DNA from 3 places in the Streptomyces sp. NPDC058678 genome. Region 1 is predicted to be linked to each of the others. Evidence: predicted binding sites of a transcription regulator. Region 1 holds the regulator's gene; each other region holds the start of a gene.
What was found. The regulator HrcA, encoded in region 1, represses chaperone genes, less so after heat shock. The targets are predictions, from matches to a motif close to TTNGCACTCNGNNNNNCNGAGTGCNAA.

Region 2: groES (co-chaperone GroES) is a predicted target of HrcA. The motif match lies at 1,305-1,331, and genes of this name have one in related genera.
Region 3: groL (chaperonin GroEL) is a predicted target of HrcA. The motif match lies at 1,106-1,132, and genes of this name have one in related genera.

Annotation. Positions count from the first base shown of each region.
Region 1 covers NZ_JBHXSG010000035.1:321-3,592, forward strand. Annotated here, with positions in the region: gene ACFWWR_RS28200 (DUF3097 domain-containing protein) at 1-581, opposite strand, end outside; gene ACFWWR_RS28205 (MBL fold metallo-hydrolase) at 627-1,355, opposite strand; gene hrcA (heat-inducible transcriptional repressor HrcA) at 1,516-2,532, shown strand; gene dnaJ (molecular chaperone DnaJ) at 2,533-3,272, shown strand, end outside.
Region 2 covers NZ_JBHXSG010000012.1:87,537-90,808, forward strand. Annotated here, with positions in the region: gene ACFWWR_RS14230 (polysaccharide deacetylase family protein) at 1-38, shown strand, start outside; partial or broken gene ACFWWR_RS14235 (polysaccharide deacetylase family protein) at 434-1,162, shown strand; gene groES (co-chaperone GroES) at 1,477-1,785, shown strand; gene groL (chaperonin GroEL) at 1,917-3,272, shown strand, end outside.
Region 3 covers NZ_JBHXSG010000059.1:47,759-51,030, reverse strand. Annotated here, with positions in the region: gene ACFWWR_RS37585 (MoaD/ThiS family protein) at 1-244, shown strand, start outside; gene ACFWWR_RS37580 (cold-shock protein) at 677-883, shown strand; gene groL (chaperonin GroEL) at 1,259-2,884, shown strand; gene ACFWWR_RS37570 (NADH:flavin oxidoreductase) at 3,073-3,272, shown strand, end outside.

The sequences.
Region 1 (3,272 bases):
TCGATGTACGGGTGGCCGACGACCAGCGCGTGGTCGCTGGTCACCGACTCGGCGATACGGAACTCCTTGGTGCCGGGAAGCAGGTGGTCCACCAGGATGCCCAGGCGGGCGTCGGGGCCCGGCGCGAACTCCGCGACGATGGCCGGGAGGTCGTCGACGCCCTCCAGGTACTCCACGACCACGCCCTCGATGCGCAGGTCGTCGCCCCACACCTTCTCGACCAGTTCGGCGTCGTGCCGGCCCTCGACGTAGATGCGTCCGGCGCGGGCCACGCGCGCGCGTGCGCCGGGGACGGCGACCGAGCCGGAGGCCGTACGGGTGGGGCGCACCGGAGCCCGGCCGGCGGAGCGTACGAGGGTCACCACCCGGCCCTCCAGGAGGAAGCCGCGGGGCTCCAGGGGGAACACGCGGTGCTTGCCGAAGCGGTCCTCCAGGGTGACCGTGCCCGCCTCGCAGCGGATCACCGCACCGCAGAAGCCCGTCCCCGCCTCCTCCACCACCAGGCCGGGCTCCGCAGCGACCTCGGGTGCGGGCGTGGGCTTCTTCCACGGCGGAGTCAGGTCCGCAGAGTACTGGCGCATTCGGATGACGATAGGAGAAGACGCCGTGGAGACGACGCGGGGCCGTCACGACACGCCGAAACGCCCGGCCAGGGCGTCCCGCTGCGCCCGGACGAACGCCGCGTCCACCACCGCTCCGTGACCGGGCACGTACAGCGCGTCCTCGCCGCCCAGGTCCAGCAGGCGGTCGAGGGCGGCCGGCCAGTGGGACGGTACGGCGTCGGGGCCCGCCTGGGGTTCGCCGGACTCCTCGACCAGGTCGCCGCAGAAGACCACCTCCGGCGAGCCGGGGACGAGGACCACGAGGTCGTGGGCCGTGTGGGCGGGGCCCACGTTCGCCAGCAGGACCTGGCGGCCGCCGCCCAGGTCGAGCGTCCACTCGCCGGAGACGTGGTGGCGGGGGACCGTCAGGGCGTCGACCGCCTCGTCGGCCAGGCGCGCGTCGAGCCCGTTGCCCACCGCGTCCGCGCGCAGTTCCTCACGCCCCTGCCGGGCGGTGAACACCGTCTCGACGCCGACCGCGCCGAAAACCTCCGCACCCGCGAACGCCGCCGCCCCGAAGACATGGTCGAAGTGCGGATGCGTCAGCGCGAGATGGGTCACACGACGACCGGCGAGTTCCTGCGCCCGCGCCCGCACCCGCGCCCCCTCCGCCAGGCTCGACCCGGCGTCGACCACCAGGGCCGCGCCCGCCCCGACGACCAGCCCCGCCGTGCAGTCCCACACCGGCAGGCGGCACCGGCCGACCCCGGTCGCCAGCCGCTCCCACCCCAGCTCTTCCCAAGTCACCGTCATACCGCGACGCTAGCGGGGAAGCCTCCACGGGCACGGCATCGCAGGCCCGGCCTTGCCCCGGGCGTACCCCACGGCCGTACACTGGCCGGGGTGCGCTGGCACTCGGATGTGACGAGTGCCAGGCGAAGCGCAAGGGGTCGACTTTCTGGAGGTGTGCGCGATGCTGAGTGAACGCAGGCTCCAGGTGCTGCGCGCCATCGTCCAGGACTACGTCGGCACCGAGGAGCCGGTCGGCTCCAAGGCGCTCACCGAGCGGCACAACCTCGGTGTCTCCCCGGCGACCGTGCGCAACGACATGGCCGCCCTGGAGGACGAGGGGTACATCGCCCAGCCGCACACCAGCGCGGGGCGGATCCCGACCGACAAGGGCTATCGGCTGTTCGTCGACAAGCTGGCCGGGGTCAAGCCGATGACCGGACCCGAGCGGCGCGCGATCCAGAACTTCCTGGACGGCGCGGTCGATCTCGACGACGTGGTGGCGCGGACCGTGCGGCTGCTCGCGCAGCTGACGCGGCAGGTCGCCGTCGTGCAGTACCCGTCGCTCACACGGTCGACGGTGCGGCACGTCGAGCTGCTCTCCCTCGCCCCCGCGCGCGTGATGCTCGTTCTGATCACGGACACGGGACGGGTCGAGCAGCGGATGGTCGACTGCCCGGCGCCGTTCGGCGAGGCCTCGCTGGCCGATCTTCGGGCGCGGCTCAACAGCCGGATCGCCGGCCGTCGCTTCGCCGACGTGCCGCATCTGGTGGAGGACCTGCCCGAGGGCTTCGACGCCGAGGATCGCGGCACCGTCTCGATGGTGCTCTCCACGCTGCTGGAGACGCTCGTCGAGGAGAACGAGGAGCGGTTGATGATCGGCGGCACCGCCAATCTCACCCGCTTCGGACATGACTTTCCCCTCACCATCCGGCCCGTCCTGGAAGCCCTCGAGGAGCAGGTCGTGCTCCTCAAGCTCCTTGGCGAGGCGGGGGATTCGGGCATGACCGTACGCATCGGTCACGAGAACGCCTACGAGGGACTCAACTCCACTTCGGTGGTGTCGGTCGGCTACGGTTCGGGCGGCGAGGCAGTAGCCAAGCTCGGCGTGGTCGGACCGACCCGCATGGATTACCCGGGAACGATGGGAGCGGTACGCGCAGTGGCACGGTACGTCGGACAGATCCTGGCGGAGTCGTAAGTGGCCACGGACTACTACGCCGTTCTCGGCGTGCGCCGCGACGCGTCGCAGGAAGAGATCAAGAAGGCCTTCCGGCGGCTCGCACGCGAGCTGCACCCGGACGTCAACCCCGATCCGAAGACCCAGGAGCGGTTCAAGGAGATCAACGCCGCCTACGAGGTGTTGTCGGACCCGCAGAAGAAGCAGGTCTACGACCTCGGCGGGGATCCCCTGTCCCAGGCGGGCGGCCAAGGCGCGGGCGGCTTCGGCGCCGGCGGCTTCGGGAACTTCTCGGACATCATGGACGCCTTCTTCGGTACGGCGTCCCAGCGGGGTCCGCGCTCGCGGACCCGGCGCGGCCAGGACGCGATGATCCGGCTGGAGATCGAGCTCGACGAGGCGGCCTTCGGCACGACGAAGGACATCCAGGTCGACACCGCGATCGTCTGCACCACCTGTAGCGGTGAGGGTGCGGCGCCGGGGACCTCCGCGCAGACGTGTGACATGTGCCGCGGTCGCGGTGAGGTGTCGCAGGTGACGCGGTCCTTCCTGGGCCAGGTCATGACCTCGCGCCCCTGCCCGCAGTGCCAGGGCTTCGGCACGGTCGTCCCGACGCCGTGCCCGGAGTGCGCCGGCGACGGCCGCGTCCGGTCCCGTCGGACCCTGACCGTCAAGATCCCCGCCGGTGTCGACAACGGCACCCGCATCCAGCTGGCCGGCGAGGGCGAGGTCGGGCCCGGTGGCGGTCCCGCCGGTGACCT
Region 2 (3,272 bases), on a different contig from region 1:
AGGGGTACGCCGTGGCCCGCCTGGAGGACTACCTGTGAGGTGGCGGGCCCTCACGGCCGGCGTCCTCGCGGCCACCCTCCTCACCGGCTGCGCCCAGTCCGCCGACCCCGTCGAACGGCTCGGCGAGAAGGCGGCCGGGCGGGCGGGGTCGTACGGCCCGAGCGGGGCGGCCGAGGGGATGGGCTCGAACGGTCCGCAGGGGGAGGGGTCGCACCGGCCGGGGGGCGGCTCGGAGGGCCCGGGAGACGCGGGCTCGGACGCTCGGGAACGCGGGAGCTCGCACGGGCCTGAGGGCGGCGGCTCGGAGAGCCCGGGAGGCGCGGGCTCGGACGCTCGGGAACGCGGGAGCTCGGAGGGTCCGGGAGGCGCAGGCTCGGAGGGCCGGGGAGGCGGGGGCTCGGACGGCCCGCGAGATGCGGGCTCCTACGGCCCGGAAGGCGCGGGCCCGTCCGGTCCGGAACGTGCGGGCCCGTCCGGTCCGGAAGGCGCGGGCGAGCGGCCGTACCGTCGATGGGGGCTCGCGGCCCCCCTGCGTCCGGCCCCGAAGCCGGCCGCCCGGCCCGCCGCCCCGCCCACGGGCCGCCCGCCCGTCCTCGACCGCGTCCGCACCCGCGACCGGGTCGTCTTCCTCACCTACGACGACGGGGCCGAGAAGGACCCGCGGTTCGTCGACATGGTCCGCGAACTGCGGCTTCCGGTCAGCATGTTCCTCACGGACAGTGTCGTCGGGCCGGGATACGGCCACTTCGCACGCCTCCGGTCGGTCGGCGCGAGCATCCAGAACCACACCCTCGACCATCCCGCGCTGCGCGGGCTGCCGTACGCCGGCCAGCGCGCCGAGATCTGCGGGCAGCAGGACAAACTCCGCTCCCGCTTCGGCATCCGCCCCCGCCTCTTCCGCCCGCCCTACGGCACGTACGACACCACCACCCTGCGCGCCGCCGCCGACTGCGGCCTCTCGGCGGTCGTCCTGTGGCGGGCCTCGGCGGAGAACGGCGAGCTGACCTTCACCGAGGGTGCGAACCGCCCGCGGCCGGGCGACATCGTCTCGGTGCCCTCGCGCGAGCCGACCGCCGACACGCTGACGGAACGGACGATGCGACTGCTGCGGGAGATCCAGGGGAGGGGGCTGACGGTGGGACGGCTGGAGGACTACGTCTAGGTCACGTCCAGGGCACGTCCCGGGCACGTCCAGGTCGGCTTTTCGGTGCCGGTCCAGGCCGCTCCCGGCCCGAGGCGGGCATCGGCAGAGGGGGCCCGACAGCGAACGCAAGGTGAAAACCTGGCCGCCGCGCCGCACCGCATTGGCACTCCGCTTGACCGAGTGCTAATCGCAGTCATAGTCTCAGACCTGGCACTCCCCCCTGGAGAGTGCCAACTAGCGACGGGCAGGTCCGGCACCCGCGACGACGGATCCACCTGGTCGCCACCTCAGACAGTTAACCCCGTGAGATCTCCGAAGGGGGAGGTCGGATCGTGACGACCACCAGCTCCAAGGTTGCCATCAAGCCGCTCGAGGACCGCATTGTGGTCCAGCCGCTCGACGCCGAGCAGACCACCGCCTCTGGCCTGGTCATCCCGGACACTGCCAAGGAGAAGCCCCAGGAGGGCGTCGTCCTGGCCGTGGGCCCGGGCCGCTTCGAGAACGGCGAGCGTCTTCCGCTCGACGTCAAGACCGGCGACATCGTGCTGTACAGCAAGTACGGCGGCACCGAAGTGAAGTACAACGGCGAGGAATACCTCGTCCTCTCGGCTCGCGACGTGCTCGCGATCATCGAGAAGTAATTCACCTCGCTTCGCGTCACCGCGAAGCACATTGCTTGAGCTGCGCCCCTGGCCCCCCGCGATCACCACATGAGCCGGGCGCCGGGGGCGCGGCTAATTTCACCTAGATTTCCGAGAGGGCTCACGCTCCCATGGCGAAGATCCTGAAGTTCGACGAGGACGCCCGTCGCGCCCTCGAGCGCGGCGTCAACAAGCTCGCTGACACGGTCAAGGTGACGATCGGCCCCAAGGGCCGCAACGTCGTCATCGACAAGAAGTTCGGCGCCCCCACCATCACCAACGACGGCGTCACCATCGCCCGCGAGGTCGAGGTCGAGGACCCGTACGAGAACCTCGGCGCCCAGCTGGTGAAGGAGGTGGCGACCAAGACCAACGACATCGCGGGTGACGGCACCACCACCGCCACCGTGCTCGCGCAGGCGCTCGTACGCGAGGGCCTGAAGAACGTCGCCGCGGGTGCCTCCCCGGCGCTGCTGAAGAAGGGCATCGACGCGGCCGTGGCCGCGGTCTCCGAGGAGCTCCTCGCGACCGCCCGCCCGATCGACGAGAAGTCCGACATCGCCGCCGTGGCCGGTCTGTCCGCCCAGGACACGCAGGTCGGCGAGCTCATCGCCGAGGCGATGGACAAGGTCGGCAAGGACGGTGTCATCACCGTCGAGGAGTCCAACACCTTCGGTCTGGAGCTGGACTTCACCGAGGGCATGGCCTTCGACAAGGGCTACCTGTCGCCGTACTTCGTGACGGACCAGGAGCGCATGGAGGCCGTCCTCGAGGACCCCTACATCCTCATCAACCAGGGCAAGATCTCCTCGATCCAGGACCTGCTGCCGCTGCTTGAGAAGGTCATCCAGGCGGGTGCCTCCAAGCCGCTGCTGATCATCGCCGAGGACGTCGAGGGCGAGGCCCTGTCGACCCTGGTCGTGAACAAGATCCGCGGCACCTTCAACGCGGTCGCGGTCAAGGCCCCCGGCTTCGGCGACCGCCGCAAGGCGATGCTGCAGGACCTGGCGGTCCTCACCGGCGCCACGGTCATCTCCGAGGAGGTCGGCCTCAAGCTCGACCAGGTCGGCCTGGACGTGCTGGGCTCCGCCCGCCGCGTCACGGTCACCAAGGACGACACGACCGTCGTCGACGGCGCCGGCGACTCGGCGGACGTCACGGGCCGCGTCGCCCAGATCAAGGCCGAGATCGAGAACACCGACTCCGACTGGGACCGCGAGAAGCTCCAGGAGCGCCTCGCGAAGCTGGCCGGCGGCGTGTGCGTGATCAAGGTCGGCGCCGCCACCGAGGTGGAGCTGAAGGAGAAGAAGCACCGCCTGGAGGACGCCATCTCCGCGACCCGCGCCGCGGTCGAGGAGGGCATCGTCTCCGGTGGTGGCTCCGCTCTGGTGCACGCCGCCAAGGTGCTCGAGGGCGGCCTCGGCAAGACCGGCGACGAGGCCACCGGTGTCGCCGTCGTCCGCCGCGCGGTCGTCGAGCCGCTGCGC
Region 3 (3,272 bases), on a different contig from region 1:
GCGCACCTACACCGGTGGCAAGGCCGAGGTGGCCGCCGAGGGGGCCACCCTCGCCGAGGTCATCACCGACCTGGAGAAGAACCACACCGGCATCGCCGCGCGAGTCCTGGACGACCAGGGCAAGCTGCGGCGGTTCGTCAACGTGTACGTCAACGACGACGACGTCCGCTTCGAGCAGGGCCTGGAGACGGCGACGCCGGACGGTGCCGGAGTCTCCATCATTCCGGCCGTCGCCGGCGGCTGATTATTACCGTCGGTAACGCCGGTTACCGAGCGTTTCATTGAATTGCCCCCTCCGTGAGAGAAGCGGAGGGGGCAATTCAATGTGGTTGAGCGCGGTACAGTTGGGGAACGCGATGCCGATCCCCGGGTCGGAAGCCCTTGATCTCCACCTTGCACCCGATAAGAAGTAGCCAAAGTGTGCGCTTCTTTCGCGGCTTTTGTGCTTTTTGTGGAGCCCGACTTGCCCCGAATTCGGGTGAATTCTCGCCACATTCCGGACCCCGCGCGTCCGGAATTCTCGTCCGATTGACCTGTTGCAGAGGGCAGTTGGACAGATACATTCGGCCGCGGTCGACGCGTTCCGGCGCACGCCCCCAACCATGTGGGGGGTGAGGTCTGACCCGGATCCGCGAAGTGCGGATCTGTGCAAGGGCCAGTAATAGGGGAGTTAGGCATGGCTCAGGGCACCGTCAAGTGGTTCAACGCGGAGAAGGGGTACGGCTTCATCGCGGTCGACGGTGGTGCGGATGTTTTCGTCCACTACAGCGCGATTCAGATGGACGGCTACCGCACCCTGGAGGAAGGTCAGCGAGTCGATTTCGAGATCTCGCAGGGCCAGAAGGGGCCGCAGGCGGACATGGTCCGACTGGCGACCGGCTGAAGCACGCGCCGACTGACAGCGACGTTCTTCTGTTCTTCGAAGGGCTCGTATCCCATGGGGAGTCATGGGTTACGAGCCCTTCGGCATGTCCGGAACGGGTCGCCGCGGTGCGGACCGTTCCCCGGTGGGCGCTTGCGCCCACCCGTCACCCGACCGCCACCCCTCAACGAGCCCGCTTCGCGGGCGCTTGCACTCTCGAGGGGCGAGTGCTAATCATTGGCGTTAGCACTCTGAAGGTGAGAGTGACAACGAGGACCGGGTCGGTGAGGCCCGCAGGCCATGTGGGGCAAGGAACCACGAGGCAGGCAGGCCGTCCGTCGCGGGCGCCAGCGCGGTCCGGAGAAATCCACCCCCTGTCCGGGAGGACCACTTCACATGGCCAAGATCATCGCGTTCAACGAGGAGGCACGGCGCGGTCTCGAGCGCGGGATGAACCAGCTCGCCGACGCCGTCAAGGTCACTCTTGGCCCCAAGGGCCGCAACGTCGTCCTCGAGAAGAAGTGGGGCGCGCCCACGATCACCAACGATGGTGTTTCCATCGCCAAGGAGATCGAGCTCGAGGACCCGTACGAGAAGATCGGCGCCGAGCTGGTCAAGGAAGTCGCCAAGAAGACGGACGACGTCGCCGGCGACGGAACCACCACAGCGACCGTGCTCGCCCAGGCGCTCGTCCGCGAGGGCCTGCGCAACGTAGCCGCCGGCGCCAACCCGATGGCTCTCAAGCGCGGTATCGAGAAGGCCGTCGAGGCCGTCTCCGGTGCCCTGCTCGAGCAGGCCAAGGACGTCGAGACCAAGGAGCAGATCGCCTCCACGGCCTCCATCTCCGCCGCCGACACCCAGATCGGCGAGCTCATCGCCGAGGCGATGGACAAGGTCGGCAAGGAAGGCGTCATCACCGTCGAGGAGTCCCAGACCTTCGGGCTTGAGCTTGAGCTCACCGAGGGTATGCGCTTCGACAAGGGCTACATCTCGGCGTACTTCGCCACCGACATGGAGCGTATGGAGGCGTCGCTCGACGACCCGTACATCCTGATCGCCAACTCCAAGATCGGTTCCGTCAAGGACCTGCTCCCGCTCCTGGAGAAGGTCATGCAGTCGGGCAAGCCGCTGCTGATCATCGCCGAGGACGTCGAGGGCGAGGCCCTGTCGACCCTGGTCGTCAACAAGATCCGTGGCACCTTCAAGTCCGTCGCCGTCAAGGCCCCGGGCTTCGGTGACCGCCGCAAGGCGATGCTGAACGACATCGCCATCCTCACCGGCGGCGAGGTCATCTCCGAGGAGGTCGGCCTCAAGCTGGAGAACACCTCCATCGACCTCCTGGGCCGTGCCCGCAAGGTCGTCATCACCAAGGACGAGACCACCATCGTCGACGGTGCCGGCTCCTCCGAGCAGGTTCAGGGCCGGGTCAACCAGATCCGCGCCGAGATCGAGAACAGCGACTCCGACTACGACCGCGAGAAGCTCCAGGAGCGCCTGGCGAAGCTCGCGGGCGGCGTGGCCGTCATCAAGGCCGGTGCCGCGACCGAGGTCGAGCTCAAGGAGCGCAAGCACCGCATCGAGGACGCCGTTCGCAACGCGAAGGCGGCCGTCGAGGAGGGCATCGTCGCCGGTGGTGGCGTGGCCCTCATCCAGGCCTCCTCGGTCTTCGAGAAGCTGGACCTGGAGGGTGACGAGCTGACCGGCGCCAACGCCGTGAAGCTGGCCCTGGAGGCCCCGCTCAAGCAGATCGCCGTCAACGGTGGCCTCGAGGGTGGCGTCATCGTCGAGAAGGTGCGCAACCTGCCCGTCGGCCACGGCCTGAACGCCGCGACCGGTGAGTACGTCGACATGATCGCCGAAGGCATCATCGACCCGGCGAAGGTGACGCGCTCTGCCCTGCAGAACGCCGCCTCCATCGCCGCGCTGTTCCTCACCACCGAGGCCGTCATCGCCGACAAGCCGGAGAAGGCGGGCGCTGCCCCGGCCGGCGGCGGCATGCCGGGCGGTGACATGGACTTCTGATCCTCTCGAGGATCGCGAGTTCATCGCTGTACGACGCCGAGGGCGGTACTCCCTGGAGACAGGGGGTGCCGCCCTCGGGCGTGTCCGGGATCACAGCCCGGGCGGAATGTGGTGGCCGGTGGGTCAGTTGAAACCTGCGTACCGTATATGCGCATGCACATACCGCCTGGTTTCATTGGAGCCCCCACGTGACCGCCACCACCGCCGAGTCCACCTCCCGCGCGGCCCGCATCCTCGCCCGGCCGACCGCGATCAACGGCCTGACCGTCCCGAACCGCATCGTGATGGCGCCCATGACCCGCGCGTTCTCCCCGGGCGGCATCCCCGGCGCGGACGTGGCGTCGTACTACGCGCGCCGCGCCGCCGCGGGCGTCGGCCTGATCGTCAC